Regions from separate parts of the Leclercia sp. AS011 genome, predicted to be linked through region 2. Evidence: predicted binding sites of a transcription regulator. Region 2 holds the regulator's gene; each other region holds the start of a gene.
The links. Region 2 encodes PurR, which represses purine synthesis genes. Its sites were predicted from a motif close to CANGCAAACGTTTGCNTG; they were not measured.
Positions count from the first base shown of each region.

Region 1 (7,988 bases), on a different contig from region 2:
GGCCTGGGCGACCTCCTCCGGCTGACCGCCACGCTGCATCGGCAGCATCGACTTAACCCGATCCACACGCCCCGGCTCGCCGCCGGAGGCGTGAATGTCGGTATAAATCAGGCCAGGCCGCACGCAGTTAACGCGAATGCCCTGCGCCGCCACTTCCAGCGCCAGCCCGGTGGTAAGGGAGTCCACGGCACCTTTCGAGGCGGCGTAATCCACATACTCCCCCGGTGCGCCGAGGCGTGAGGCCGCGGACGAGACGTTCACAATCGCCCCGCCTTTTCCGCCATGCTTCAGCGCCATGCGTTTCACCGCCTCGCGACAGCAGAGAAAATAGCCGGTCACGTTGGTGGCCAGCACCCGGTTAATGCGCTCGGCAGAGAGATTTTCGATGGTGCTCTGCTCGAACAGGATCCCGGCATTGTTCACCAGCGCGGTGAGGGGTTCACCTTCACGGTCGAGGCTGTCGAACATCGCCATCACCTGGGCTTCATCGCTGATATCCGCCCGCACGGCCAGGGCCTTGCCGCCCTCTTCCACAATCTGCGCAATCACGTCAGTCGCGGCTTTGATGTTGTGGTGATAATTCACCGCCACGGTGTAGCCTTCGCGTGCCAGCTGCAGTGCGGTCGCTTTGCCGATACCACGGCTGGCGCCGGTTACAAGTGCAATACCCATTCTATTCTCCCCATAAAAAAAGCCGGGTGGCGGCTTCGCCTTACCCGGCTTACATTACTACACCATCGATATTACTGGTATTCGCTCATCGGCACGCAGGAGCAGAACAGGTTGCGGTCGCCGTAGACATCATCAAGACGCTTCACGGTCGGCCAGTACTTGTTGGCAACGCCTGCCGGGAAGACCGCCAGCTCACGAGAGTAAGCGTGATTCCACTCCGCCACCAGTTCGTGCTGGGTGTGCGGGGCGTTGACCAGCGGGTTGTCTTCCAGCGTCCATTCGCCGTCCTGCACGCGGTCGATCTCCATGCGGATCGCCAGCATCGCGTCGATAAAGCGGTCCAGTTCGGCTTTGCTTTCGGATTCGGTTGGCTCAACCATCAGCGTGCCCGCGACCGGGAACGACATGGTTGGCGCATGGAAGCCGTAGTCGATCAGGCGCTTGGCAATGTCCAGTTCGCTGATGCCGGTCTGCTCTTTCAGCGGACGAATATCCAGAATGCACTCGTGCGCCACACGACCATCGCGGCCGGTGTAGAGCACCGGGAAGGCGGATTTCAGACGCGTTGCAATGTAGTTGGCATTGAGGATCGCCACCTGGCTCGCCTGCTTCAGCCCTTCCGCGCCCATCATGCGGATATACATCCAGCTGATTGGCAGGATGGAGGCGCTGCCGAACGGTGCCGCAGAGACTGCGCCCTGACGGGTCAGCATGCCTTCGATCTGTACTACGCTGTGACCCGGTACGAACGGGGCCAGGTGCGCTTTCACGCCAATCGGCCCCATGCCCGGGCCGCCACCGCCGTGCGGAATGCAGAAGGTTTTGTGCAGGTTCAGGTGCGATACGTCCGCGCCGATAAAGCCTGGCGTGGTGATGCCCACCTGGGCGTTCATGTTGGCACCATCGAGGTAAACCTGGCCGCCGTGCTCATGCACGATCTCGCACACCTCACGAATGGTCTCTTCGTACACCCCGTGGGTGGACGGATAGGTCACCATGATGCAGGAGAGCTTATCGCGGGTCTGCTCTGCTTTGGCACGCAGGTCAGCCAGATCGATGTTGCCGTTCTTATCACAGGCGACGACCACCACTTCCATCCCTGCCATCTGGGCCGATGCCGGGTTGGTGCCGTGGGCAGAGCTTGGGATCAGGCAGATATCGCGATGGCCTTCGTTGCGGCTCTCGTGATAGTGACGGATGGCCAGCAGGCCCGCGTATTCACCCTGCGCGCCGGAGTTTGGCTGCATGCAGAGAGCGTCGTAGCCAGTCAGCTTCACCAGCCAGTCGGAAAGCTGGTTAATCATCATATGATAGCCTTCCGCCTGATCTGCCGGGCAGAACGGGTGCAGTTCAGCGAATTCCGGCCAGGTGATCGGGATCATCTCGGCGGCGGCGTTCAGCTTCATGGTGCAGGAGCCCAGCGGGATCATCGCCTGATTCAGCGCCAGATCCTTGCGCTCCAGCGAGTGCATATAGCGCATCATCTCGGTTTCGCTGTGGTAGCGGTTAAAGACCGGATGGGTCAGGATGGCGTCGTTGCGCTGCATGGTCTGCTGGATGGAGCGGCTGTCATGGGCCACCTCTTTGTCGAGGCTATCCACATTCAGGCCATGACCGTCGCCCAGCAGGACGTTAAACAGAACCTGCAGATCGTCGCGGGTGGTGGTCTCATCCAGGGTGATGCTCACGGCATTCAGGATGTCGCTGCGCAGGTTAATCTCTGCGGCTTCAGCCCGCGCCAGCACGGCCGCTTTGTCGGCCACTTCAACACACAGGGTATCGAAGAAGTGCGCGTGGCGCAGTTTTTGTCCTTTCTGCTGCAGGCCGCAGGCCAGGATATCGGCCAGACGATGAATACGGCTGGCGATACGCTTCAGACCCACCGGGCCGTGGAAGACGGCGTACAGGCTGGCAATGTTGGCCAGCAGCACCTGCGAGGTACAGATGTTGGAGTTCGCTTTCTCACGACGAATGTGCTGCTCGCGAGTCTGCATCGCCATGCGCAGGGCGGTGTTACCGGCAGCATCTTTCGATACGCCGATAATACGGCCTGGCATGGAGCGTTTGAATTCATCTTTCGCGGCGAAGAAGGCCGCGTGTGGGCCGCCGTAGCCCATCGGCACGCCGAAGCGCTGTGCAGAGCCGAAGACGATGTCTGCACCCTGTTTGCCTGGGGCAGTTAACAGCACCAGCGCCATAAAATCGGCCGCCACGCTGACCACGATTTTGCGTGCTTTCAGGTCGGTAATCAGAGTGCTGTAGTCATGTACTTCACCGGTAGTGCCCACCTGTTGCAGCAGCACGCCGAACACATCCTGGTGATCCAGCACTTTATCAGCGTCATCAACAATCACTTCAAAGCCAAAGGTCTCAGCACGAGTACGTACTACGTCGAGGGTTTGCGGGTGAACATCGGCGGCAACGAAGAAGCGGTTTGCGCCCTTCAGTTTGCTGACGCGTTTTGCCATCGCCATGGCTTCTGCGGCGGCAGTGGCTTCATCCAGCAGCGAAGCTGAGGCGATGTCCAGACCGGTCAGATCCAGGGTAACCTGCTGGAAGTTCAGCAGCGCTTCCAGACGGCCCTGAGACACTTCCGGCTGATACGGGGTGTACGCGGTGTACCAGCCCGGGTTTTCCAGCATGTTTCGCAGGATCACCGGCGGTAACTGCACGTTGGTATAGCCCATGCCAATGTAAGACTTAAAGCGCTTGTTCAGGCTGGCAATGCCTTTCAGTTCCGCCAGCGCGGCGTATTCAGTGGTCGATTCACCCACCTGCGGCGGGGTGGCGAGCTGAATATCCTTTGGCACGATCTGGCCGATCAGTGCGTCGAGCGAATCCGCGCCAACCGTCTTCAGCATCTCCTGCTGTTGTTGAGCATCCGGCCCAATGTGACGTTCAATGAAGGCGCCACGGTTTTCAAGCTGGCTTAAAGTCTGTGTCATGAGCGATGGTTCCTGAAACGTGCAGTGAATCGTAGTTGTCTGTAACTCTGTTGCCCGGTGGCGCTAACGCTTACCGGGCCTACGTTGTCCTGTAGGCCGGATCAGCGCAGCGCCATCCGGCACAACATTATTCGTCTTCCAGTAAGGCTTCGTACGCAGTCGCATCCAGCAGCGCGGCAACTTCCGCATCGTCGCTGGCTTTGATTTTGAAGATCCAGCCTTCGCCATACGGCTCGCTGTTCACCAGCTCCGGCGAATCGCTCAGCGCATCGTTCACGGCAACAATCTCTCCGCTTACCGGTGCGTAGATGTCAGAAGCCGCTTTTACCGACTCCGCCACGGCGCAGTCATCGCCCGCGCTGACGGTTGCGCCCACTTCAGGCAGGTCAACAAACACCATGTCGCCCAGCAGCTCTTGCGCGTGCTCGGTGATACCTACGGTGTAAGTGCCGTCGGCTTCTTTGCGCAGCCACTCGTGTTCTTTGCTGTATTTCAGTTCTGCTGGCACATTGCTCATTGAATTTCTCCTGATAAAAATAATTAGGCGACCGGCTTACCGGCGCGAACAAAAATCGGTTTGGTCACGCGGACCGGCATTTCGCGGTTGCGGATCTGCACCACGGCAGTCTCGCCAATGCCCGCCGGCACACGCGCCAGAGCAATACTGTAGCCCAGCGTCGGGGAGAAGGTGCCGCTGGTGATAATGCCTTCGCAGTGGTTGCCATTGGCATCGGTGAAACGCACCGGCAGCTCGCCGCGCAGCACGCCCTTCTCGGTCATCACCAGGCCAACCAGCTGTTCGGTGCCCTTCTCACGCTGCTGTTCCAGCACTTCACGACCGATAAAGTCGCGGTCAGCCGGTTCCCATGCAATGGTCCAGCCCATGTTGGCCGCCAGCGGAGAGACGCCTTCGTCCATCTCCTGGCCGTACAAATTCATCCCGGCTTCCAGACGCAGCGTATCGCGCGCGCCCAGACCGGCTGGCTTCACGCCCGCCTCCACCAGCGCACGCCAGAAATCGGTCGCTTTTTCGTTCGGCATCGCAATTTCATAGCCCGCTTCACCGGTGTAGCCGGTGGTGGCGATAAACAGATCGCCCGCCTGCACGCCAAAGAACGGCTTCATGCCGTCGGTGGCTTGACGCTGTTCGTCAGTGAACAGGGACGCGGCTTTCGCCTGCGCGTTCGGCCCCTGCACGGCGATCAGCGCCAGATCGTCACGCACGGTGATGTCGATGGCGTAAGGTTCGGCGTGTTGGGTGATCCAGGCGAGGTCTTTTTCACGGGTGGCGGAGTTAACAACGAGGCGGAAGAAATCTTCGGTGAAGTAATAAACAATCAGGTCGTCAATCACGCCGCCGGAGGCATTCAGCATGCCGGAATAGAGCGCTTTGCCCGGCTTCGTCAGTTTCGCCACGTCGTTTGCCAGCAGATAACGCAGAAACTCCCGGGTGCGGCTGCCATGCAGATCGACAATGGTCATATGCGAGACGTCGAACATACCGGCATCGGTGCGCACCGCGTGGTGCTCATCAATTTGCGAGCCGTAGTGCAGCGGCATCATCCAGCCGTGGAAGTCCACCATGCGGGCGCCGCATAACACGTGCTGTTCGTACAAAGGAGTCTGTTGAGCCATCTTTTCCTCGTTGAAAAATTCACCGTGAAACCCGGTGTCGGCCCCGTTAGCAGGCACCGACGCAAACGTTCTCTTTTACCTGAACTTACCACCGAAACCGGCGGTTAACCATAAGGTAAAATGGGCCATCACATTAGCTTATGACCAAAAAACGCGGGAAAGACTACAGAGTTATTGACTGGCAAAATGCGATTAAACCCGCATTAAATTACTATCCAGTCGACAGGATTGCGCATATGACGATATTTCGCGCGGAAAAACCACCAGAATTTCCGTAACATAAAAATAGTGAGATTACATTTTCTAATGCGAAAAAGAGCGTGAAATTAGATTATTTCAAACGAGGATATTTACCCGGCGCAGAGGCCGGGTAAACAAAGTGTGACGGGGATCGAGATTAACGTAGCCAGTCGGGAAGATCGTTAAGACCCATTGCCTGACGCAGGAGCTGTGGTTTGACGCCCGGGAGGGTATCAGCCAGTTTCAGGCCGAGATCGCGCAGCAGTTTTTTCGCCGGATTGGCACCGGCAAAGAGTTCACGGAACCCCTGCATGCCCGCCAGCATCATCGCCGCGCTGTGCTTACGGCTGCGCTCGTACCGGCGCAGGTAGAGATGCTGACCGATATCCTTGCCCTCACGGTGCAGGCGGCGCAGTTCGTTCACCAGCTCGGCGGCATCCATAAAGCCCAGGTTCACGCCCTGCCCGGCCAGCGGATGAATGGTGTGCGCCGCGTCGCCCACCAGCGCCAGACGGTGCGCCGCGAACTGGCGCGCATAGCGGCCGGTTAACGGGAACACCTGACGCTCGCTTTCGACGGCGCAGAGCCCCAGCCGGTTATCAAAGGCCACGCACAGGGCCTGATTAAACTCGTCGGTTGATGCCTCCTGCATCTGCTGCGCCTTCTCGGGCGAAAGCGACCAGACGATCGAGCAGAGATGCGGATCGCTGAGAGGCAGGAAGGCGAGGATGCCATCGTTGTGAAAAATCTGCCGGGCCACGGCCTGATGCGGCTCCGCGGTGCGGATGGTGGCGACCAGCGCATGATGGCGATAGTCCCAGTATGTCAGCGGAATGTCGGCTTTGTTACGCAGCCAGGAGTTTGCGCCATCGGCCCCCACCACCAGACGCGCGGTGAGCATGTCGCCGCTTTGCAGGGTGATAAAGGCGTCGTTTTCGCCCCATGCCACCTGCTGCAGCTGCGCGGGGGCAATCAGCGTCACGTCGCTGCACTGCTGCGCTTTTTGCCATAGCGCATGGTGGATCACCGCATTTTCGATGATATGACCAAGATGGCTGTAGCCCATGCTCTCATCATCAAAGGCGATATGCCCGAAGCTGTCTTTATCCCACACTTCCATCCCGTGATAGCAGCTGGCGCGCTGGGCAATAATATCTGACCAGACGCCGATGCGGGTCAGCAGCTTTTCGCTGGCGGCGTTAATCGCCGAGACCCGGAGTTCCGGCGGCGCATCGAGAGCGACAGGCTGAGGCTCTTTCTGCTCCAGCACCGCCACGCGCAGACCGCTGCCCTGCAGACCGCAGGCCAGCGCCAGTCCTACCATTCCGCCACCGACAATGGCAACATCAACATTCTGCACTTTGTTTACTCCTTAGCGAGCGACCCAACCGAGAGTCCTCTGCGCCAGCACATCACGTGCCGGAATGAATAATTCCATCGCCATCAGCCCGAGATTACGCCCTGCGACCAGCGGTGCCCAGCGATTGGCAAACAGATGCACCAGCCCATCGGTCACGCCGATGGTGGCCTCTTTATCTGCCTGACGTCGTCTCTGATACTGGCTCAGCACCGGATACGCGCCGCAATCCTGCTGTTGGGCAAAGGCCTGCGCCAGGGTTTCGGCAAGGCTCATCACATCGCGCAGCCCGAGGTTAAAACCCTGTCCGGCGATGGGGTGTAGCGTCTGCGCCGCATTGCCCACCAGCGCGACGCGATGGGAGATGGACTGTGACGCCGTGGTTAATGCCAGCGGATAGACCGAGCGTTTTCCGGCATGAGTGATGCGCCCAAGCCGCCAGCCAAAGGCCTTTTGCAGCTCGGTGCAGAAGCGTTCGTCAGACCAGGCCTGCACCTCATCCGCCTTGTCCAGCGGATGGCACCAGACCAGCGAGCTGCGCCCCTGCGACATGGGCAGCATGGCCAGCGGGCCGTGCTGGGTAAAACGTTCAAAGGCGCGGCCACGGTGCGGCTCGGCGGTAGCCACGTTGGCGATCACCGCCAACTGCTGGTACGGCTGCTGCTGCCACTGGATCCCACACTGCTGGCCGAGCGCCGAACGGGAGCCGTCGGCTGCCACCAGCAGTTGCCCTTCGAGCGTACTGCCGTCATCCAGCGTGACGCTGACCGAGGTTTCGCTGCGGGTGAAGTGCTCCACGCGCGCCGGGCAATGCAGCGTCACGCCGGGGGCGTCCTGCAACAGGCGGAACAGACGCAGACCCACGTCGTGCAGCTCAACCACCTGCCCCAGCGCATCAATACGATAATCCTGCGCCTCAAGGGTAACAAACCCGGCATGGCCCCGGTCGCTGACATGAACGGTTTCGATAGCGGTGGCGCAATCGGCAATCGCCTGCCAGATCCCGCTGCGGGCCAGCTGCTGGCAGGTGCCCTGCGCCAGGGCGATGGCACGGCCATCAAACCCCGGATGGCTGCTCGACTGCGGTGCCACGGCCTCAACCAGATGAACCGGCAGCTTGCCCTGGGTCAGGGAGGAGA
Region 1 is NZ_JBBCMA010000003.1:42,618-50,605, reverse strand. It holds gene WFO70_RS14820 (SDR family oxidoreductase) at 1-672, opposite strand, end outside; gene gcvP (aminomethyl-transferring glycine dehydrogenase) at 744-3,617, opposite strand; gene gcvH (glycine cleavage system protein GcvH) at 3,745-4,134, opposite strand; gene gcvT (glycine cleavage system aminomethyltransferase GcvT) at 4,158-5,252, opposite strand; gene ubiI (FAD-dependent 2-octaprenylphenol hydroxylase) at 5,650-6,852, opposite strand; gene ubiH (2-octaprenyl-6-methoxyphenyl hydroxylase) at 6,865-7,988, opposite strand, start outside.
Region 1: gcvT (glycine cleavage system aminomethyltransferase GcvT) is a predicted target of PurR. The motif match lies at 5,311-5,328, and genes of this name have one in related genera.

Region 2 (7,988 bases):
GTTCGCCACAGGCAGAAAGCGCCTGGACCGCCTGAGCGGAGAAACCACAGCTTGGCAGTTTCGGAGAACCTTTCATGTACAGCAGGATCGGGTTTTCAGCAATCTGCTGCTGAATTTTTTCAATAATAGTAGTGCTCATGTTTTGCTTCCTTTAACTTCTGTTACGGCAATCGTCTGACATTGTAGCGTTTCAGACCGACAACGGAAAATAACATTTTTGTCACTTATATGATTTTACCGCGCGTGCCTTAAAGATGCATTCAGAACCTAACTTATCGCCAGATTAGCTGCGGTTTTGTTCAGCTAATGTACAGAATGCCCCTGTGAAAAAGTGATATTTTTGCACTCGCTAACGAAACGTAGTTTTAGATGCAAAAAGTTTATTAACGTCGGGCCTTTTTATAGATTAGAATCGACGGGTTTTGTAAATCATACGCAGGTTTGTTTATAACCCGCTATTACCAGAGGATTGCCCAGTGGCGCGAATAAATACATTCTCGATCACGCTCTGTGCTTTGCTGTTTACGTCTCTCACCTTCACGCCGGTGGCTAACGCCTCAGAGCAGGCGCGGCCTTCTGCCGCGCATAAAACGCATCTGGCGAAAGCAACCGAACCTAAGAAAAAAAGCAGTACCAGCAAAACCACCAAAAAAGAGAGCACCAGTAAAAAGAGCAGCACCAAAAAAAGCCTCGCAAAAACACAGACAACCCATTCCAGCAAGAAAAGCCGCACCACTTCCCGCAGCGCCAGCCGTACCACGCAAACCGCCTCCCGCGTTGTGACAGAAAAATGCACCACCCGTAAAGGGCGTAAAGCGCAGTGCGTAAAAACCAGCAAAACCACGACGCTTGCCGAAGCGCATAAAGTGCGGATGCAGAAAGCGCAAAAAACGGCAATGAATAAGCTGATGGGTCAGATTGGAAAGCCTTATCGCTGGGGCGGTACTTCTCCGCGTACCGGCTTCGACTGCAGCGGCCTGGTTTATTACGCTTATAAAGATCTGGTTAAATTCCGCATTCCACGCACCGCTAACGAAATGTATCACCTGCGTGACGCCTCCCCGGTCGATCGCGGTGAGCTGGAGAGCGGCGACCTGGTGTTCTTCCGCACGCAGGGTCGTGGCACCGCCGATCACGTTGGCGTCTACGTCGGCAACGGCAAATTCATTCAGTCCCCGCGTTCGGGCCAGGACATTCAGATCACCTCCCTGAGCGAAGACTACTGGCAGCGCCATTACGTCGGCGCGCGTCGCGTCATGAAGGCCAACACCCTCCGTTAATCCCCTGCCCCGCCGGTACGCTGGCGGGGTAAGTTCCTCTTTTGCATACCCTTTCAATTTGCTACTCTATCCCTTCATTCAGTAGGGCTATTGAATGGATCACTATAATAAGGAGAGAAGCAATGTCGTTTGAATTACCTGCATTACCGTATGCAAAAGACGCCCTGGCCCCGCACATCTCGGCGGAGACCCTGGAGTACCACTACGGCAAACACCACCAGACCTATGTTACCAACCTGAACAACCTGATCGCCGGCACCGCCTTCGAAGGGAAATCCCTCGAAGAGATCGTGCGCACATCTGAAGGCGGCGTGTTTAACAATGCCGCTCAGGTGTGGAACCACACCTTCTACTGGCACTGCCTGGCCCCGAATGCAGGCGGCGAACCGACGGGTGAGCTGGCTGCGGCCATCACTGCCGCGTTCGGCAGCTTTGCGGAGTTTAAAGCGAAGTTTACCGATGCCGCAGTGAAGAACTTTGGCGCTGGCTGGACCTGGCTGGTAAAAGAGGCGGACGGCACACTGGCTATCGTTTCTACCTCTAATGCGGGAACGCCGTTAACCACCCGCGCGATCCCACTGCTGACCGTCGACGTCTGGGAACATGCGTATTACATCGATTACCGTAATGCGCGCCCGAATTACCTTGAGCACTTCTGGGCGCTGGTAAACTGGGAATTTGTGGCGAAGAACTTCGCCGCATAATGAAAACGCCGAAGGAATTTCCTTCGGCGTTATTTTTATTCGGTGGCGCAAACCGGCGCAGGCTGTTTTCGCCCGGAGGCAAAGACCAGAATAAGCCCCAGCGCCGCGATAATGGCGCCCATCACCGGTACAAAGCTGTAACCCATCCCGCTGGAAATCACTGCCCCACCGGCCGCCGCCCCCAGCGCATTCCCCAGGTTAAAGGCACCGATATTCACCGACGACGATAACCCCGGCGCATCGCTGGCCACGCGCATCACGCGCATCTGCAACGGCGGAACTACCGCGAAGGTCGCCATGCCCCACACCACCATCGCCACGGCCGCCCCCACTTCATTACGCGCCAGCCACGGAATAGCCAGCATAATGACGATCAGCAGCAGTAAAAAGCCTTTCAGGGTGCCGCTCACGGATTTGTCCGCCAGCTTGCCGCCCAGATAGTTGCCGATGGAAAAACCGACGCCAATCAGCACCAGCATGGCGGTGATAAAGGCCGGTGTCGCCTGGTTGATATCATGTAACACCGGGGCAATGTAGGTATAGAGGGTGAACATCGCGCCAGCGCCGAGAACCGTGGTCAACAGGGCAGAGAGCACCTGCGGACGCAGCAGCACCGCCAGCTCTTTGCGTACCTCCGGCTTTTCACCCGCCCCACCAGCCGGCAGGGAGAAGAACAGCGCAATCATCGACACCACGCCCAACAGTGCGGTGGCCAGGAAGGACATTCGCCAGCCAATTACTTCGCCCATCCAGGTTGCAGCCGGCACGCCGCCGATATTGGCGATGGTCAGGCCCATAAACATGGTGGCGACGGCGCTGGCCTGCTTGTGCTTCGGCACCACGCTGGCCGCCACTACCGACCCGAGGCCAAAGAAGGCGCCGTGGTTCAGGCTGGTCAGGATACGCGACAGCATCAGGGTGGTGTAATCCGGCGACAGCGCCGAGAGGACATTACCGACGGTAAAGATCGCCATCAGGAAGATCAGCGCATTGCGGCGTCCGCGATGGGACAGCAGCAGGGTCATCAGCGGCGCACCCACCATCACGCCGATGGCGTAGGCGCTGATCAGCATCCCTGCAGCGGGAATAGAGACATCCACGCCCCGGGCGATAACCGGCAACAGGCCCATCGGGGAAAATTCGGTCGTGCCGATACCAAAGGCACCAATGGCCAGGGCCAGCAGCGGAAAATTGATTCTCATACTTCAACTCCAGACACCGTGTCGTGAGGCGACACAGAACAATGAAGGCGAAAGCATGACATCAATCGCAAAAAATGAGAAGTTAACAATTTAGCAAAAGATTTTTGCAGGGTGCGTAACAATCAGCGGAAGGAACGAGGGAGAGCTGACCTCTCCCGCATCAATCAGTGCAGTGCCGCAGTCAGACCGCTGGCAACAATCAGGCTCAGAACAATAATAGTGGTAATCAACGAAAACTTAAGATCGGTACTCATCAATTTTTCTCCTTTTAATCACCCTACGAAGAGTGAGCTTGCTCATTTTTACACAGTTCAGGGTAAAAATCTTGCTGGATTTAGATTGATATCGGTTTTTGCTCTTCCCCTTTTGCCCAAGATAAGACAAAATTCCACGCTAAATTTATTAGCGTACCGGCCATTGACCCCCTCCTGACGTCCTGTGTCGTTTTCCCGGCGTACCGCAATTCAAATTGCGCAATTAGGGCGAGTGAAGGCAAACGTTTACCTTTTGGTTTTTCAGGAGCTTAGATATGGTCTGGAGTGACATCTGATGGCAACAATTAAAGACGTGGCGAAACGCGCAAACGTTTCCACTACAACCGTATCACATGTTATTAACAAAACCCGCTTTGTGGCGGAAGAGACCCGCAACAACGTCTGGGCGGCCATAAAAGAGCTGCACTACTCTCCCAGCGCCGTGGCCCGCAGTCTGAAGGTTAATCACACCAAATCTATCGGCCTGCTGGCGACCAGCAGCGAAGCGCCCTATTTTGCGGAAATTATTGAAGCGGTAGAGAAGAACTGCTTCCAGAAGGGCTACACCCTGATCCTCGGCAACGCCTGGAACAGCCTCGAAAAACAGCGGGCCTATCTGTCGATGATGGCGCAAAAGCGCGTCGACGGTCTGCTGGTGATGTGTTCCGAATACCCGGAACCCCTGCTGACGATGCTGGAAGAGTATCGCAATATTCCAATGGTGGTGATGGACTGGGGCGAAGCCAAAGCGGACTTTACCGACTCGGTGATCGATAACGCCTTTGAAGGCGGCTATATGGCCGGTCGCTATCTGATCGAACGCGGCCACCGTGAAATCGGCGTGATCCCGGGAGCGCTGGAGCGCAACACCGGCGCCGGACGCCTTGCAGGCTTTATGAAGGCGATGGAAGAAGCATTAATCACGGTGCCGGAAAACTGGATCGTGCAGGGCGACTTTGAGCCGGAGTCCGGCTACCGCGCGATGCAGCAGATCCTCTCCCAGAGCCCGCGCCCGACCGCCATCTTCTGCGGCGGGGATATTATGGCGATGGGTGCACTCTGTGCCGCCGACGAGATGGGCCTGCGCGTTCCGCAGGACGTGTCGCTGATCGGGTATGATAACGTGCGCAACGCCCGCTTCTTTACCCCGGCGCTGACCACCATCCACCAGCCGAAAGATTCGCTGGGGGAGACCGCCTTCAACATGCTGCTGGACCGTATCGTCAATAAGCGCGAGGAGTCTCAGTCCATTGAGGTCCATCCACGCCTGATTGAACGCCGCTCCGTTGCGGATGGTCCGTTCCGCGACTACCGCCGTTAATCCTCTCCGGGAGTCAGCCCCTCTGGCTCCCGCAGCCACTCCCTGTTCATCGTTTCACTGTCGCCAAGATAATCCAGCAGCCAGGCCAGAGCCGGTGACATATCGTTTTGTTGCCAGGTCAGGCAGCACGCCGCATCCGGGAAAGGGTTTTCCAGCGACAGCGCCACCCATTTGCCGCTGTCGATCCACGGACGGGCAAAGTGCACCGGCACCATTCCCACGCACAGTCCGGCCGAGAGGCAGGTGGCTGAGGATTCCCAGTCCGGGGTCACGATCCGCCGCTGGTTGTCCAGCAGCCAGGTGATGCGTTTGGGCAGCGAGCGGGAGGTATCTTCGCGCACCAGCGAGGGCCAGTTGCGCAGGGTATCATCGCTAAGCGGCCCTTCCATGGCGGCCAGCGGGTGATGGTTGGCGACCACGCAGCTCCAGCTCAGCGTCCCCATATCGCGAAACGCATAGCGTCCCCCGACCGGGATCGCCTGGGTGGCACCGATCGCCATCTCCACCCTGCCGTCCGCCAGCGCGTCCCAGACGCCGTTAAAGACCTCCTGGGACACCCGCAGTTCGACGTCGGAAAAGTGGCGGTAAAAATCGACAATCATCTGCCGGGTGCGCTCGGGGCGGACGATATTATCCACCGCGATGGAGATATGGCTGCGCCAGCCGTTGGCGATCTGCTGGCACTGCTCGCGGGTGATCTGCATTTTTTTGATAACAGACCGTCCCTCTTTAAGGAACCACGCCCCGGCGGGGGTCAACTCCACGTCGCGATGACGCCGCTCAAACAGCGGCACCGCCAGCCACTCCTCCAGCTGACGCACGGTGTAGCTGATGGCGGAGGGAACGCGATGCAGCTCCTGGGCTGCCCCGCTGAAGCTGCCGTTACGCGCCACGGCATCCACCACTTCAAGAGAATATTCTGACCACATTTTCTGCCTGCAAATTTTTTGAATGCAACCGCCAAATATTAGCGTTTCACAAGCGGGTTTGCACTCCCTACACTCACCGGCTACCCCTACCTGCGCCCAAACGGAGAATAGAACAATGACACCCGGGAAAGGATTTTTAGTCTGGCTCGGCGGCTTAAGCGTGCTGGGCTTCCTCGCCACCGATATGTACCTGCCTGCTTTTTCGATCATGCAGGAGGATCTGCAAACCCCGGCGGCGGCCATCAGCGCCAGCCTGAGCCTGTTCCTGGCGGGTTTTGCCTTTGCCCAGCTGCTGTGGGGCCCGATGTCCGACCGCTTTGGCCGTAAGCCGGTGCTGCTGGCCGGTTTAGCCATTTTTGCTCTTGGCTGCCTCGGCATGCTGTGGGTTCGCGATGCCACCTGGCTGCTGGTGCTGCGCTTTATTCAGGCGGTGGGGGTTTGCGCCGCGGCGGTAACCTGGCAGGCGCTGGTGACCGATTACTATCCGGCCTCACGCACGAACCGTATTTTTGCCACCATCATGCCGCTGGTCGGGCTCTCTCCGGCGTTGGCCCCGCTGCTGGGCAGCTGGATCCTCGCCCACTTCAGCTGGCAGGCGATTTTTGCGGTACTGTTTGCGATTACTCTGGTGCTGATGATCCCGGCCTTTAGCCTCAAACCGGCGGCGGCTAAAAAAGGCCAGTCTGAACAACGCGTGACTTTTGTATCGCTGCTGCGTTCGCGCACCTACCGCGGCAACGTGCTGATTTATGCCGCCTGCTCCGCGAGCTTCTTCGCCTGGCTGACCGGTTCGCCGTTTATTCTGAGCGACATGGGCTACAGCCCGGCGGCGATTGGCCTGAGCTACGTGCCGCAGACCATCGCCTTCCTCATCGGTGGCTATGGCTGCCGCGCCGCGCTGCAGAAATGGCAGGGTCACCAGATGCTGCCGTGGCTGCTGGGCCTGTTTGCCGTCAGCGTGATTGCCACCTGGGCGGTCGGGTTTATCACGGGTGTGGGCCTGGCCGCGCTGCTGATCCCCTTCTGCCTGATGGCGGTGGCGAACGGCGCGATCTACCCCATTGTCGTGGCGCAAGCGCTGCGTCCCTTCCCGCAGGCAACCGGCAGCGCCGCCGCCCTGCAGAACACGTTGCAGCTGGGTCTCTGCTTCCTGGCGAGCCTGCTGGTGTCCTGGCTGATTGCCACTCCGCTGCTGACCACCACCAGCGTGATGGTAGCGACCGTGGTGCTGGCGGCGCTGGGCTATCGGATGCAGTACGTCCCCGCGGGCCAGCAGGATGAGCGTCTGCACGCCGAATCATCCCGGGCCTGACGGAATTATTGATTAGCTTGCTAACAATATCCTGTTGAATCACCAGGATATCAGTCCTATACTGACTTGAGCGTTCTGATAAATACTAAAAATATTAAGTGTTAACGGGAGCCGGAGTGCTCCCGTTTTACCATGGATGGCCTTTCGGCAAGGGTCCTCTCCCTTCCTCTGTTCTACGTCGGATATTAGCCTCACGGGTTACACCGTGAAATTTCTCACTCTACATAAAGAGCGTCTACGCTATTTATGGATTCTGATCACATCAGGTGATGGAGAAGCTATGAGTTCATCGTGTATAGAAGAAGTCAGCATCCGGAATGATGACTGGTTCCGGATCGTTAATGAATTGCTGAGCCGCGCGGGTATTACCATCAACGGCCCGGCCTCCTCCGATTTACAAATTAAACACCCCGATTTTTTTAAACGCGTCCTGCAGCAGGGCTCGCTGGGTCTTGGCGAGAGCTATATGGACGGCTGGTGGGAGTGCGAGCGGCTGGATATCTTTTTCAATAACGTCCTGCGGGCGGGGCTGGAAAAGCAGTTGCCCAGCCACCTGAAGGATACGCTACGGATCGCCACCGCCCGCCTGTTCAACCTGCAAAGTAAAAAGCGCGCCTGGATCGTCGGCAAAGAGCATTACGATCTTGGTAACGATCTCTTCAGCCGCATGCTCGACCCCACCATGCAGTACTCCTGCGGTTACTGGAAAGAGGCAACCACCCTCGAACAGGCGCAGCAGGATAAACTCCGTCTGATCTGTGAAAAACTGCAGCTGAAACCCGGCATGCGGGTGCTCGATATCGGCTGCGGCTGGGGCGGGCTGGCGCATTTTATGGCGCATCATTATGGCGTCAGCGTGGTGGGCGTGACCATCTCAGCGGAGCAGCAACGCCTGGCCCAGGCGCGCTGTGCCGATCTGGATGTCACTATTCTGTTGCAGGATTATCGCGATCTGCGCGACCAGTTCGATCGCATCGTCTCTGTGG
Region 2 is NZ_JBBCMA010000001.1:1,494,387-1,502,374, forward strand. It holds gene grxD (monothiol glutaredoxin 4) at 1-139, opposite strand, end outside; gene WFO70_RS06980 (C40 family peptidase) at 477-1,280, shown strand; gene sodB (superoxide dismutase [Fe]) at 1,403-1,984, shown strand; gene WFO70_RS06990 (MFS transporter) at 2,020-3,186, opposite strand; gene cydH (cytochrome bd-I oxidase subunit CydH) at 3,351-3,440, opposite strand; gene purR (HTH-type transcriptional repressor PurR) at 3,736-4,761, shown strand; gene punR (DNA-binding transcriptional activator PunR) at 4,758-5,690, opposite strand; gene punC (purine nucleoside transporter PunC) at 5,806-7,002, shown strand; gene cfa (cyclopropane fatty acyl phospholipid synthase) at 7,283-7,988, shown strand, end outside.

Region 3 (7,988 bases), 1.4 Mb from region 2:
CGCCCGCTTAAAAAGCGTCGATGCCGATATTCTGAAGATCGACGGCAGCTTTATTCGTAACATCGTCAGCAACAGCCTGGATTATCAGATTGTGGCGTCGATTTGCCATCTGGCGCGGATGAAAAGAATGCTGGTGGTGGCAGAATACGTCGAGAGCGAAGAGATCCGCTGCGCCGCCGAGGCACTGGGGATTGATTATTTCCAGGGTTATCTCATTGGCAAACCCGTACCGCTTGAGTCTTTACTGCCGTATCAGGCGCTCACAAAGAGCGCCTGATACGGCGTTTACGCGGCGACGTTCGGAGAGTGCTCTTCTTCAATTTTCAGGCACCAGCCGGTGACGGCGCTCCAGTACTGCTGCTCTCTTTCCAGATCCAGCAGTACCAGCGCGTTCTGGCTAAACCAGTCGTGCGGGAAGCTCAGCGTCCAGTGGTTATCGTCCGTGGTGAGCGTCAGGGTTGGCGGCGTGGTCGTCGCCTGACGCTGGTTGTTGAGCAGTACGCCCAGACGTAGCAGCTGGATCAGCGGCAGGAACTGTTTTTTCTTGAACAGCGTAAAGCGCGGCAACTCGTCCAGCTTAACGGCTTTGCGATGATAACGCACCAGCGAGGCCATCATGGTCTGCTGTTCCTGGTTGAAGCCAGGCAAATCGCTGTTTTGCAGAATGTAGGCTGAGTGGCGGTGCATTCCGCTGTGGTTGATGTTCAGCCCGACCTCGTGCAGCATCGCCGCCCACTTCAGCAGGGCTGCCAGCTGCGGATGCGCCAGTTTCGGGTTCTGGGTTTCCCACTGCTCATACATATGGGTCGTGGTTTCCAGCACCCGCTTCGCCTGCTCGCGGTCGATATTGTACTGGTTCGCCAGGCTCTGCGCGGTACGGCTGCGAATATCCTGATGGCGGAAACGGCCCTCCATCTCGTACAGCACGCCTTCGCGCAGCGCGCCGTCAGAGAGGCGTAGCTCACGAATGGCCAGCGCATCGAACACGCCGCACAGGATCGCCAGACCAGGGACAAACACCGCTTTACGCTCTTCTGACAGGCCAGGCAGGCTCAGCGCATCAAAGCTCTTGTGCTTGATCACCTCTTCCATCAGCATCGACAGACGTTCCGGGGTGATAAATCCGTCTTTTTCGCCCATCTCTACCAGCACTTCATGTGCGGCTTTGATTGTACCCGAAGCACCAAGCGCCACGTTCCAGCCCTGTAGCCGGTACTGCCAGGCGAGCGACTCCAGCTTCTGCACCGCGGCCATGCGCGCGCGCTGGAAGTTCTCCCGGCTGATTGCTCCGCCCGGGAAGTACAGCTGTGCGAAACTGACGCAGCCCATCCGACGGCTTTCGACCAGATGCGGCTCAAAGTTTTCGCCGATGACCAGCTCGGTTGAGCCGCCGCCGATGTCGATCACCAGCTTGCGGCCTTTTTCTGGCTGAGTATGTTCCACACCCATGAAGATCAGACGGGCCTCTTCATTGCCCGAAATGATCTCGATAGGGTAGGGGATCACCTGCTCCGCGCGCTTTAAAAATTCCGTGGCGTTCGAGGCCTGACGCAGGGTATGGGTCCCGACAATGCAGACGCTCGACGGAGTAAAGCCCTGCAGGCGTTCGGCAAACAGCGACAGGCAGTTCAGCCCGCGCTCCATCGCCTCTTCGCTGAGCATATTGTCTGCGCCCAGGCCGTCAGCCAGATGGACGCGCTGCTTCAGTCGACCGATGATCTGCATTGCGCCATCCACCTCACGGGCAATGACCATGTGGAAGCTGTTAGAACCAAGGTCGACCGCAGCAAACTCCTGCGGTCGTGGGGTCTTATCGTTTATCGGCATAGGTTAATCGGGTTGCTCGAGTGATTTGATATAGTCGTAAATCGCCAGCTGTGCCCGCACCTTACGGCGGTTGCCGCGCGGCACATAGCGGTTACTCAGTTCTTTATCGATATAACGTGCTTTTACAGTATCGCTTAATAATAAGTCAATGATATCAAGAATTTGTTGTTTCAATCGCGGGTCGAGCAGTGGCGCTGCCACTTCGATTCGGTAATCGATGTTGCGCGTCATCCAGTCGGCGGAAGAGAGGTAGACGCGTTTATCGCCACCGTTCTCAAAAATATAGATGCGATCGTGTTCAAGATAACGGTCCACGATGCTGATGACGCGAATATTTTCGCTGATCCCCTCAAGATCGGGGATCAGGGAGCACATGCCGCGGATCAGCAGGTTGACCTGAACGCCGGAGCTGGATGCCGCATACAGGCGATCCACCAGCCCTTTGTCGACCAGGTTGTTGAGCTTCAGCGTAATGCCAGCCTGCAGGCCGTTCTGGGCATTGGCGATCTCTTTGTCGATCATGTCATACAGCAGGCGACGGGAGTTCTGCGGCGACACCAGCAGATAGTCGAAGCTGACCGGACGATACGGGTTCTCAATGAAGTTAAAGACCCGGCGCACCTCGTTAGTGATGCGCGCATCGGCGGTGAGCAGCGAGTAGTCGGTATAAATACGCGCCGTTTTCTCGTTGAAATTGCCGGTGCCGATGTGGGCATAACGCACCACGTCATCACCCTCTTTACGGGAGATGAGGAACAGCTTGGCGTGGATCTTCAGCCCCGGGGCCGAGAAGATCACGTGTACGCCCGCTTCGGTCAGACGGCGGGCCCAGTGGATGTTGGCCTCTTCGTCGAAACGCGCCTGCAGCTCTACCACCACGGTCACTTTTTTCCCGTTGTGGGCGGCATGGATCATCGCATCGATAATGCGCGAATCTTTTGCCACGCGGTAGATGTTGATTTTGATCGCCAGCACGTTAGGGTCGAACGACGCCTGGCGCATCAGCTCCAGCACGTGCTCAAAGGTATGGTACGGATAGTAAAGCAGGACGTCGCGCTCGCGAATGGCGTCGAAGCCGTTGCGGAATTTATCGAACCAGATATGGCGCAGACGCGGCAGCGGCTTGTTCACCAGGTTGGCTTTGCCGACGTTCGGGAAGCCGATAAAGTCTTTGAAGTTGTGATAGCGACCGCCGGGCACGATGGAGTCGTAGCGGGAGATGGTCAGCTTTTCACGCAACATCTCGACCATCGCATCCGGCATATCGCGCTGATAGACAAAGCGCACCGGCTCGGCGGTCAGGCGCTGCTTGAGGCTGGAGGACATCAGCTCCATCAGGCTGGCTTCCATCTCGTGCACCAGGTCGTACTCGGCGTCACGGGTCATCTTCATCGAATAGGCGTTCAGGGCGTCATAATCGAAGAAGCCCTTGAAGATGTCGTCCAGACAGTAGCGCAGGATATTATCCAGCAGGATCATCGGCTTGCGGCGACGCGGGGTTTCCGGCGGCAGGTTGACGAAGCGCGGCACTTTATCGGACGGGATCTCCAGCAGCGCATAGCGAATGCTGTCGCCGCGGATAATCTCTACCGCCAGATAGGTGTAGTCATCCTTCAGGAACTGCACCAGATCGGTTTCGCGGTTAATCAGAATGGGGGTGATGTGCTGGCGCAGATAATGTTTGAAATAGTGGCGCAGCCAGCTCTGCTGGTTGACCGAGAGCTGTCGCTCGTTGATCAGGAAGATCTGATTGCGTGCCATCTCCAGCAGCAATTCGTTATACAGACTGTCAAATTCCTGATCGGCTTTCAGCACCCGGGACTGGATCTTGCCAAGCAGATGACGCGAATTCGAGTTTAAACCCTGCTCTTCGCTAATAATGATGCGACGCTTCAGTTCAGCAAAGCGAACTTTATAGAACTCGTCCAGGTTATTGGAGTAAATCCCCAGAAAACGCATGCGCTCAATCAGCGGGTTACTTTTATCCGCCGCTTCCTGAAGCACGCGCTCGTTGAATGCTAACCAGCTTAGCTCTTTCTCGATGTATAACTTTTCCTGACCCATTACTACTCACACTCCAGTTCAATCACAGGACGTGGCAAATCCGTCTCGCCTTTATTATGGCGAGCATTTCCACTATATGTCCAACTGTGTCAGAAAAGTATGACAGTTAAATTTATTCTTGAGGGATAATAGAGAGTTGCGCAGGCCTGCGCCAGGTAGGCCGGGTAAGCGATAGCGCCACCCGGCAAAGAATTACTCTTCCGCCGCATGTCCTTGCGGAGGTAACGGCGTGCCGTCCAGCCAGGCGGCACCGTCGCGCATTTCAAGGCGGCCATCAACAAACCAGCTCACCACCAGCGGGTAGATGGCATGCTCCTGGGCCTGAACCCGGGCGGTGACATCCTCTTCGCTGTCGCCTTCAAACACCGGCACTTTCGCCTGCAGGATCACCGGGCCACCGTCCAGTTCGTCAGTGACAAAATGGACCGAGGTGCCGTGCTCCTCGTCGCCATTGTCCAGCACCTGACGGTGGGTATTCAGGCCGGGATATTTTGGCAGCAGGGAAGGGTGGATATTCAGCAGACGTCCGGCATAGTGCGCCACGAATGCCGGGCTGAGGATCCGCATATAGCCCGCCAGCACCACCACGTCCGGGGCGTAGGCGTCGATCTCCTGCACCAGCTCGCGGTCAAAGGCCTCGCGGCTGGCAAACTGAGAAGCGCTAAGCGCATGCGCCGCAATGCCTGCCTCGCGGGCACGTTCAAGGCCGAACGCGTCGGCCTTGTTACTGAATACTGCGCGGAGGGTGCCGTTGATTTTCTTCTGTTTACAGGCATCGATGATAGCCTGCAAATTACTTCCGTTGCCGGAAATGAGCACCACTATGTTTTTCATTCAATGACCACACGCTGTTCGGAATCAGATGCTTTGATGATACCGATTTTCCACGCGTTTTCACCTTTGGCCTGCAGCAGCGCCAGAGCATTGTCCACTTCGCTGGCCGGCAGGGCAATCAGCATCCCCACGCCGCAGTTGAAGGTGCGATACATTTCGTGATCGCTGACGTTACCGGCATCCTGCAGCCAGTTGAACACCGCCGGCCACTGCCAGGAGGATTCGTCGATTACGGCCTGGGTGTTGTCCGGCAGCACGCGCGGAATGTTTTCCCAGAAGCCGCCGCCGGTCAGGTGGGCGATAGCGTGAACGTCCACCTTCTCGATCAGTTCCAGAATGGATTTCACGTAGATGCGGGTTGGTTCCAGCAGGTGATCGGCCAGCGGTTTGCCTTCCAGCTCGGTGGTCAGCGGGTCGCAGCCGCTCACTTCGACAATTTTGCGCACCAGGGAGTAGCCGTTGGAGTGCGGGCCGCTGGAGCCCAGCGCAATCAGCACGTCGCCGTCGGTTACTTTGCTGCCGTCAATGATTTCGGATTTCTCGACCACGCCCACGCAGAAGCCGGCGACGTCGTAATCTTCGCCGTGATACATCCCCGGCATTTCAGCGGTTTCACCGCCGACCAGCGCACAGCCAGACTGCAGACAACCTTCCGCGATACCGCTGATGACGCTGGCTGCGGTGTCCACGTCCAGTTTGCCGGTCGCGTAGTAGTCGAGGAAGAACAGCGGCTCAGCGCCCTGAACCACCAGGTCGTTAACGCACATGGCCACCAGGTCAACACCAATGGTGTCATGGCGTTTCAGATCCATCGCCAGACGCAGCTTGGTGCCCACGCCGTCAGTGCCCGAGACCAGAACCGGTTCACGGTATTTTTGCGGCAGCGCGCACAGGGCGCCGAATCCTCCCAGTCCACCCATCACTTCCGGGCGGCGGGTTTTTTTAACTACCCCTTTGATACGGTCAACCAGCGCATTACCTGCGTCAATATCTACACCGGCATCTTTGTAGCTGAGAGAAGTTTTGTTGGTCACGGCTCAAGTCCCCACGCGATTGCATTGCGATAGTAAGAAAAATCGGCGCAATTCTAACAGTCTAGGCAAACGTTTGCGAGCCCATTCTGCAACAGAAAAGAGTGGCCCTGAAAATCCAGCAAAAATCACCCCCCGGCGCACAAACATGAACCCGTTCACGAAAATGAAACCGGGTACATTCTTATTCTTGCAACCCCTTCGCTGAATGCACATCATTTCACTGAAACCGGTTTCTGTACTCTTTTTTGCCGATAATTAACGCTGAATGAGGGATATCGCATGTCAGGATTCAAAGAGGGTTTTCTGTGGGGCGGCGCGGTGGCGGCGCATCAACTTGAAGGCGGCTGGCAGGAGGGCGGGAAGGGCCCGAGCGTCGCAGACGTAATGACCGCAGGCGCGCACGGCGTCCCGCGCGAAATCACCGACGGCGTGCTGCCGGGCAAAAACTACCCCAACCATGAAGCCATCGATTTCTATCACCGGTATAAAGAAGATATCCAGCTGTTCGCGGAAATGGGCTTTAAATGCTTCCGCACCTCGATTGCCTGGACGCGTATTTTCCCTAAAGGCGATGAACAGCAGCCCAACGAAGCAGGCTTGCAGTTTTACGACGATCTGTTTGATGAGTGCCTGAAGCACGGCATCGAGCCGGTCATCACCCTCTCGCACTTCGAAATGCCCTACCACCTGGTGAGCGAATACGGCGGCTGGCGTAACCGCAAACTGATCGACTTCTTTGTGCGTTTTGCCAGCGTGGTGTTTAAGCGTTATCAGCACAAAGTGAAGTACTGGATGACCTTCAACGAGATCAACAACCAGGCCAACTTCCACGAAGATTTCGCCCCGTTCACCAACTCCGGCCTGCACTATCAGCCGGGCGAGGATCGCGAGCCGGTGATGTTCCAGGCGGCGCATTACGAGCTGGTGGCCAGCGCCCTGGCGGTAAAAGCTGGCCGTGAGATCAATCCGTCCCTGCGCATTGGCTGCATGATCGCCATGTGTCCTATCTACCCGCTGACCTGCGCCCCGGACGACATGATGATGGCGATGAACGCCATGCACCGCCGCTACTGGTTCACCGATGTGCATGTGCGCGGCGCTTATCCGCAGCATCTGCTCAACTACTTTGCCCGCCGTGGTTTTGAGCTGGATATCATCGAAGAGGATAAAGCGGCGCTGAAGCAGGGCTGCGTGGATTACATCGGCTTCAGCTACTACATGTCTTTTGCCACCAAGTCGACGGCGGATAACCCGCAGCTGGATTACGACGAGAGCAAAAGCCTGGTCTCCAACCCCTACGTGCAGAAATCGGACTGGGGCTGGCAGATTGACCCGGTGGGGCTGCGCTACTCCCTGAACTGGTTCTGGGATCACTATCAGCTGCCGCTGTTTATCGTCGAGAACGGGTTTGGCGCTATCGACGTGCTGGAGAGCGACGGCACGGTAAACGACCAGTACCGCATCGACTATCTCAGCGCCCACATCCGCGAGATGAAGAAAGCGGTGGTGGAAGATGGCGTGGATCTGATGGGCTACACCCCGTGGGGCTGTATCGATCTGGTTTCAGCCGGCACCGGCGAAATGAAAAAACGCTACGGCTTTATCTACGTTGATAAAGATAACGAAGGTAACGGCACGCTGAATCGCAGTAAGAAGAAGTCGTTCGCCTGGTATCAGCAAGTGATCGCCAGCAACGGCGAGTCGCTTTAACCTCTGTGAAATTGCCGGGTGGCGCTGCGCTTACCCGGCCTACAACACCCGTAGGCCCGTGCAAGCGCAGCGCCGCCGGGCACAAAATCCGCCGCTTCCCCTCCAGTTTTATTTGTCTGTTTTATAATCTGTAACGGCCTGTTATTCACTTTGGTTGATCCCGGTCAAGCAAGATGGGTATGGCGCTATCCGAAAAAAGCGGTATAATCCGGCGATTTTTTTTGTGGCTGCCACCCGAAGGAGAAAGAGAATGAAGATTGTCGAAGTGAAACACCCACTCGTTAAACACAAGCTGGGCCTGATGCGTGAGCATGACATCAGCACTAAGCGCTTTCGTGAACTGGCTTCTGAAGTTGGCAGCTTACTGACCTATGAAGCGACCTCCGATCTTGAAACTGAAACTGTCACCATTGAAGGCTGGAACGGCCCGGTACAGGTTGAGCAGATCAAAGGCAAAAAAATTACCGTGGTGCCAATCCTGCGTGCCGGTCTGGGCATGATGGAAGGCGTGCTGGAGCA
Region 3 is NZ_JBBCMA010000001.1:102,388-110,375, forward strand. It holds gene WFO70_RS00460 (EAL domain-containing protein) at 1-277, shown strand, start outside; gene ppx (exopolyphosphatase) at 286-1,827, opposite strand; gene ppk1 (polyphosphate kinase 1) at 1,831-3,891, opposite strand; gene purN (phosphoribosylglycinamide formyltransferase) at 4,084-4,725, opposite strand; gene purM (phosphoribosylformylglycinamidine cyclo-ligase) at 4,722-5,759, opposite strand; gene WFO70_RS00485 (6-phospho-beta-glucosidase) at 6,039-7,469, shown strand; gene upp (uracil phosphoribosyltransferase) at 7,720-7,988, shown strand, end outside.
Region 3: purM (phosphoribosylformylglycinamidine cyclo-ligase) is a predicted target of PurR. The motif match lies at 5,822-5,839, and genes of this name have one in related genera.

Region 4 (7,988 bases), on a different contig from region 2:
GCGCATCGTCGGGCTGCTCACCATCCTCAACATTCTGGCGGTCTGCGTGCGCGGTGGCGCGATGATGTATTACGTCACCTGGATCATGGGCTCGCCGGAGCTGTTCGTCGCCTTCCTCACCACCTACTGCGTCGGCAACCTGATTGGCTCCGCGCTGGCGAAGCCGCTCACCGACTGGAAATGCAAAGTCAGCGTCTTCTGGTGGACCAACGCCCTGCTGGCGGTGGCAAGCGTAGCGATGTTCTTCGTGCCGATGCAGGCCAGCATCACCATGTTCGGCTTTATCTTCGTGATTGGCGTGCTGCACCAGCTGGTGACGCCGATCCAGTGGGTGATGATGTCCGACACCGTCGATTACGGCGAGTGGACCAACGGCAAACGCCTCACCGGCATCAGCTTTGCGGGCACGCTGTTCGTCCTCAAGCTGGGCCTGGCCCTGGGCGGAGCGTTAATCGGCTGGATGCTGGCAGGCGGCGGCTACGATGCCGCAGCCAAAACCCAGAACAGCGCCACCATCAGCATCATCATTGCCCTGTTTACCCTGGTCCCGGCGGCGTGCTACCTGCTGAGCGCGGTGATCGCCAAACGCTACTACAGCCTGAAAACGCCATTCCTGATGAAAATCATGAACGACCTGGCGCAGGGCGCGCGTCGTAATCAGCAGGAGTTCAACACCCTGCCGGTCAGCAAAGAATTGCAGAACTAAGAGGACGAAAGCATGAAAATCAGTGACGGAAACTGGCTCATTCAACCGGGCCTGAACGTAACGTATCCGGTGCAGGTGTTCGATGTGGAGCAGCAGGGCAACGACCTGGTGATCTATGTCGCCCCGCGCGACGTGCGCGAGCGCACCTGGCAGCTCGACACCCTGATGTTCACGGTGCGCCTGTTTGCGCCGCAGGAGGGGATTGTCGGGGTGCGCCTCGAGCACTTCCAGGGCGCACTGGATAACGGCCCGCACTATCCGCTCAACGTCCTGAAAGACGTCAACGTGCAGATTGAAAACAACGCGGAGTATGCCGAACTGAAAAGCGGCAACGTCAGCGTGCGCGTTACCAAAGGCGAGTTCTGGGCGCTGGATTTCCTCAGGAACGGCCAGCGCATCACCGGCAGCCAGCTGAAAAACAACGGCTACGTGCAGGACGGCAACAGCGATCGCAACTACATGTTCGAGCGTCTGGATCTGGGCGTGGGCGAAACCGTCTACGGCCTCGGCGAGCGCTTTACCGCCCTGGTGCGCAACGGCCAGACGGTCGAGACCTGGAACCGCGACGGCGGTACCAGCACCGAGCAGTCTTACAAAAATATCCCGTTCTATCTCACCAACCGCGGCTATGGTGTGCTGGTGAATCACCCGGAAAACGTCTCCTTTGAAATCGGCTCCGAGAAGGTGTCGAAAGTGCAGTTCAGCGTCGAGGGCGAGTACCTGGAGTATTTCGTCATCGACGGCCCGACGCCGAAAGAGGTGCTCAACCGCTATACCCAGTTCACCGGGCGTCCGGCGCTGCCCCCGGCCTGGTCGTTCGGCCTGTGGCTCACCACCTCATTCACCACCAACTACGACGAAGCGACGGTAAACAGCTTTATCGACGGCATGGCTGAGCGCGATCTGCCCCTGCACGTCTTCCACTTCGACTGCTTCTGGATGAAGGCCTTCCAGTGGTGCGACTTCGAGTGGGACCCGGTGACCTTCCCGGATCCACAAGGGATGATCCGCCGCCTGAAGGAGAAAGGACTCAAGGTCTGCGTGTGGATCAACCCGTACATCGGGCAAAAATCGCCGATCTTTAAGGAGCTGAAAGAGAAGGGCTATCTGCTGAAACGCCCGGACGGCTCCCTGTGGCAGTGGGATAAGTGGCAGCCGGGGCTGGCGATCTACGACTTCACCAACCCGGAAGCCTGCAAATGGTACGCCGACAAGCTGAAAGGCCTCGTGGATATCGGTGTCGACTGCTTCAAAACCGACTTCGGCGAGCGCATACCCACCGACGTGCAGTGGTTCGACGGCTCTGACCCGCAGAAGATGCACAACCACTACGCCTACCTCTACAACGAGCTGGTGTGGAACGTGCTGAAAGAGACGGTGGGCGAGGAAGAGGCGGTGCTGTTTGCCCGCTCCGCGTCCGTCGGGGCACAACAGTTCCCGGTGCACTGGGGCGGTGACTGCTACGCCAACTACGAATCGATGGCCGAAAGCCTGCGCGGCGGGCTGTCGATTGGGCTCTCCGGGTTCGGATTCTGGAGCCACGATATCGGCGGGTTCGAAAACACCGCCCCGGCGCATGTCTATAAACGCTGGTGCGCGTTCGGGCTGCTCTCCAGCCACAGCCGACTGCACGGCAGCAAATCCTACCGGGTGCCGTGGGCATACGATGACGAGTCCTGCGACGTGGTGCGTCACTTCACGCAGCTGAAATGCCGGATGATGCCGTATCTCTATCGCCAGGCGGCCCTGGCCCGTGAGTTCGGTACGCCGATGCTGCGGGCGATGATGCTCGAGTTCCCGAACGATCCGGCCTGCGACTACCTCGACCGCCAGTACATGCTGGGGGATTCAGTGATGGTGGCTCCGGTGTTCAGCGAGGCGGGCGACGTGCAGTTTTACCTGCCGGAAGGGCGCTGGACGCATCTGTGGCACAACGACGAACTCCGGGGTAGCCGCTGGCACAAACAGCAGCACGACTTCCGCAGCCTGCCTGTATACGTGCGCGATAACACCCTGCTGGCGCTGGGCAACAACGACCAGAAGCCGGACTATGCGTGGAACGAAGGCACCGCCTTCCAGCTGTTTAACCTCGACGATGGGGCCACGGCGGTGAGCGAGGTGCCTGCGGCGAACGGTGCCGTGGCCTTTACCCTGACTGCGACGCGCAACGGCAATACCCTCACCCTCAAAGGCAACGGCGAGGCGCGGGACTGGTCGGTCTGTTTGCGCAATGTGCACCAGATTAGCGGCGTGAAAGGCGCATCACATACGGGAAGCGAGTCGGGCGTGGTGGTGAAAGCCGAAGGGGAAGAGGTAGTTATTCATCTCTGAGCCGTCTGTAAAACGCCCGGTGGCGCTGCGCTTACCGGGCCTACGGTTTTGATGTTGTAGGCCGGGTAAGGCGAAGCCGCCACCCGGCGTCTCTGCGGCCTGATGCCCGGTGGCGCTACACTTACCGGGCCTACATTATGGTGCGGGCGGTTGTTCAACCGTACTCACCGCCCCGCCCGTCATCGTCTGCGTGACCTGCTGTTTATCCATATTCACCGCATTCAGCCTGCCGCTGACCGTCGGCTTCAGTGGCGTATCTTTCTGTACGTTGCCGCTGGCAGTGAGCTGGAAGTTGCCATCGCCCGTCACCGGCAACGCCGGCCATCCCCACTGCTGGATCAGGTTCAACGGCACGCCGCGCCCGGTCAGGTTTATGGTGGTCTGCCGCACCGGCGTCTGGGAGACGCTGGCCTTCGCTTCAAGAATGCCTTTCTCGGTAAAGGCGCTCAGCTCATTGATGGCGATGGTCGAGGCGTTAGCGGTCAGGGAGAGTGACGGACGGCGCACGTCCACCCGGTTAAAGGTCGCCGCCGCGCCGTTCAGGGTGGCGGTGCCCGCCCAGACGCCCCACTGGCGATCTTTCGCCAGCTGCAGGTTGGTGCCGTAGCCGTCGAGGGCGGTGACCTGCCACGGGAAGGTGGAGTCAACGTCGATCACCAGGTTGCGGCTCAGGCCGAATTTGCGCAGCGTGACGCTGCGCAGCCACTCCGGCAGGGTCTCCATCCACTGGGTTTTCCAGTTTTCCGGCAGGGTATATTCCAGCCCGGCGACGGCGACATCATCCAGCACCAGCGCTTTACCGCTGCGCAACCAGTTGCCGGAGGTGCGCACCATCCCGCCTTCCCAGCGGGAGGTGAACTGGCGCAGGGCGATCCCCTGCGGGGAAAATTCGGCGTTGAGGATCGGGTCGAACAGGTGCAGCGAGCCATAGATATACTCGCTGGCGTTCATCGACAGGCGACCGTCCTCGCTCTGCCAGTCGCCGCGGCTCAGGGTCAGGTTGCGCAGGCTTAAATCGAGATCGGTCACCGCCCAGTCCGGCCCCTGCAGGCGGGCGTCGGTTACGTCAAGACGGCCAATCTGCAACGACGGCAGGGTGATGATGGGGGCAAAAAAGTCGGACAGGGATTTATCGCTCTGCAGGCGGATCTCGTTCAGGCGCATGTTATCCACCTTCCAGCCGCCGTTGGCGTCGCGGCGCGCGGTGCCGGTGAGCGAGCCCCGCGCCATATCCGCGCCGATGGTGGTCAGCACAACCTCTTTGTCGGTCAGCTCGCCCTCGATCAGCACGTTGCTGGCCGGAACGCCGTTCAGGGTCAGCGACCCGGCGCTAATCTGGATATTGGCTTTTTTACCCAGCACGTTGCCCGCCTCGGGTTGCCACGGGCGCACGCCGCCGGTCACCTTCTGCGCGCTCAGATCCCACGCGGTGTTAGGGCTGTTAAAGGCCATATTGTTCAGCAGCAGGCGATCGGCCTGGAAGGGAAGAGGAGCGGTCTGCGGCGAAAGGTTCAGCGTGCCGTCGAACAGGGTGATGGTATCCATGTGCAGCGGATCGGTGAGCTGGCGGCTGCTCACCCCGATATCGACCATTTTTGCGACCAGGGTCGCAGGTTGACCGTCGCGCCCGAAGGTGACGTTTTTCAGCACCAGGTGCGTGGGCGATGAGAATCGGTGATCCATCAGGTCGAAATTGAGTTCGTAGTCGGTGTTTACCGTGATCCAGCTGCTGACCTGCGCCGCGCCCCAGCGGGTCTGAACGAGGATATAGAGCGCGAGGATCGCAATAAGCAGAACGGCCAGAATACCGACGAGAAGCTTTCCAATAAATTTCATGGTCTTCCATCACGTAAAACGCACATAAAGGAGTTATGCACGATTTATACGCATTGCTCAAGGCTGGAAGGGCGGAATTCTGGGTTACGGCAGCAGTTGCCTGCTGCCGTGAAAGGGGATCAGTTCTTTTCTGGCGGGAAAATCAGGTTCAGGACGATAGCAGTGATCCCGCCCGCGGCGATGCCGGAAGAGAGCAGGTTTTTCACCCAGTCCGGGGCAAACTGCAGGATCATCGGTTGCTGAGACACACCCAGACCCACCGCCAGCGACAGGGCGATAATCATAATGGCGCGGCGGTTCAGCGGCTCGCGGGAGACGATACGCACGCCCGATGCTGCGATAGTGCCGAACATCACCAGCGTTGCGCCGCCCAGAACCGGCTCAGGAATGTGCTGGACAAAGCCACTGACCGCCGGGAACAGGCCGAGCACAATCAGCATCAGCGCCACAACAAAGCCCACGTAGCGGCTGGCGACGCCGGTCAGTTGGATCACGCCGTTGTTCTGGCCGAAGCAGGAGTTCGGGAAGGTGTTAAACACGCCGGAGACAAAGGAGTTCAGGCCGTTAGCCAGCACGCCACCCTTCAGGCGCTTCATGTACAGCGGGCCAGAGACCGGCTGCTCAGAGACGTCAGAGGTGGCGGTGATATCCCCGATGGTTTCCAGGGAGGTGATCATAAACACCAGCATCAGCGGCAGAAGCAGGTTCCAGTCGATGCCCAGGCCGTAGTAGAGCGGGGTCGGGACCACGATCAGCGGGCTGTCGGTCGACGCGGCAGACTGCGGCAGCATGTCCAACGCCCAGGCCGCCAGATAGCCTGCCGCCATGGCGATCACCAGCGAGGCGACGCGCAGGTACGGGTTACGCTGACGGTTGAGCAGAATAATAATTGCCAGCACCACGCCCGCCAGCAGCAGGTTTTTCGGGGCACCGAAGGTATGGTCGGCCATCGCCGCGTAACCGCCGCCAATGGAGGTTAAACCGACCTGAATCAGCGACAGGCCGATAATCATCACCACCACGCCGGAGACCAGCGGGGTAATAATGCGGCGCGCCAGGTGCAGGACGCGGGAGATGACCATCTCGGTGCAGCTGGCCAGCATCAGGGTGCCGAACAGCGCCGCCATCATCGTTGGCACATCCGCGCCGCCGGTTTTCAGCGCCGTACCGCCCATGATCAGCGGGGCGACAAAGTTAAAGCTGGTGCCCTGAATCGACAGCAGGCCGGAGCCTACCGGACCCCAGGCTTTAATCTGAATGATGGAGGCCACGCCCGAGGCAAACAGCGACATGCTGATGATGTGCTGGGTGTCCTGCGCCGGTAAGCCGAGGGCCTGGCAGATCAGCAGGGCAGGGGTGATGACGGCCACAAACATTGCCAGCAGATGCTGACAGGCGGCGAACAAGGTCTGCGCCAGCGGGGGGCGATCTTCAAGACGGTAAATCAGTTCACTGTTATGCGGCTGCGCAATCGGTTGCGCATCTTGCTGTTCTACGGCGTTAACGGACATCTGCTGCGATCCCCAGGAAGAAAAGCGGGCATTTTAGCCGAGTGGATGAGAAAAGCAAACGATTGCTCGCAAAAATCGCAGAGAAAACCCCCTGCTTAGTGCGGCTTTTCTGTCACGCCACGGCAAAGTTCATTACACTCCTGCTCCCGATTGCGCTTAAGTCGCGCAAACGGCACAGGAAAACGCGCATGTTGATGGAGTACGTGCCATATAAGGAGCTCGCTATGATTCATCTCGATACGTTGTCGACCCTCGTTGCGGCAACGCTGGTTTTACTGCTTGGCCGTAAACTGGTTCACAGTGTCCCCCTTCTCAGAAAATACACCATCCCGGAGCCCGTCGCGGGCGGGCTGCTGGCCGCCGTTGCGCTGCTGGTGCTGAAAAAAAGCATGGGCTGGGAAATCAACTTTGATATGTCCCTGAAAGACCCGCTGATGCTGGCGTTTTTCGCCACCATCGGCCTGAACGCCAATCTCGCCAGCCTGCGGGCCGGTGGCAAAGTGCTGGGCGTCTTCTTGATTGTGGTGGTCGGGCTGCTGGTGATGCAGAACGCCATCGGTATCGGCATGGCCTCCCTGCTGGGGCTGGATCCACTGATGGGCCTGCTGGCCGGCTCCATTACGCTTTCCGGCGGACACGGGACCGGGGCGGCGTGGAGCAAGCTGTTTATCGAGCGCTATGGTTTCCAGAATGCCACCGAAGTGGCGATGGCCTGCGCCACCTTTGGCCTGGTGCTGGGAGGCCTGATCGGCGGCCCGGTGGCGCGCTATCTGGTGAAGCACTCCGCCACCCCGAACGGCTGCCCGGAAGATGAAGCGGTGCCGTCGGCGTTCGAGAAGCCGGACGTCGGGCGCATTATTACCTCCCTGGTGCTGATCGAAACCATTGCGCTGATTGCCATCTGCCTGACGGTGGGTAAGGTCATTGCGCAACTGCTGGCGGGGTCTGCCTTTGAGCTACCGACCTTTGTCTGCGTGCTGTTCGTGGGGGTGATCCTCAGCAACGGCCTGGCGCTGATGGGCTTTTATCGCGTCTTTGAACGGGCGGTATCGGTGCTGGGCAACGTCTGCCTGTCCCTGTTCCTGGCGATGGCGCTGATGAGCCTCAAGCTGTGGGAGCTGGCCTCGCTGGCGCTGCCGATGCTGGCCATTCTGGCGGTACAGACCCTGTTTATGGCGTTCTACGCGGTGTTCGTGACCTGGCGGATGATGGGTAAAAACTACGACGCAGCGGTGCTGGCGGCGGGTCACTGTGGGTTTGGTCTGGGGGCAACCCCGACGGCGATTGCCAATATGCAGGCGATCACCGAACGATTCGGGCCATCGCACATGGCGTTTCTGGTGGTGCCGATGGTGGGGGCGTTCTTTATTGATATCGTTAACGCGCTGGTGATCAAGCTGTACCTGATGCTGCCGATGTTTGGCTGATCAGGCGTTGGAGTAGCGCTCGGTCTCGGGCATCCAGCGCTCGATTAACGCTGCCGCCTGGTCGGGGTAGCGTTCATGGATATGGCGTGCCAGACGCTGAACTTCGGGGATCATCCCCTGATCGCGCAGCAAATCGGCCACTTTAAACTCGGCGTTACCGGTCTGGCGGGTGCCGAG
Region 4 is NZ_JBBCMA010000005.1:140,288-148,275, forward strand. It holds gene WFO70_RS18180 (glycoside-pentoside-hexuronide family transporter) at 1-706, shown strand, start outside; gene yicI (alpha-xylosidase) at 719-3,037, shown strand; gene WFO70_RS18190 (AsmA family protein) at 3,173-4,873, opposite strand; gene WFO70_RS18195 (nucleobase:cation symporter-2 family protein) at 4,993-6,384, opposite strand; gene gltS (sodium/glutamate symporter) at 6,609-7,811, shown strand; gene recG (ATP-dependent DNA helicase RecG) at 7,812-7,988, opposite strand, start outside.
Region 4: WFO70_RS18195 (nucleobase:cation symporter-2 family protein) is a predicted target of PurR. The motif match lies at 6,436-6,453, and genes of this name have one in related genera.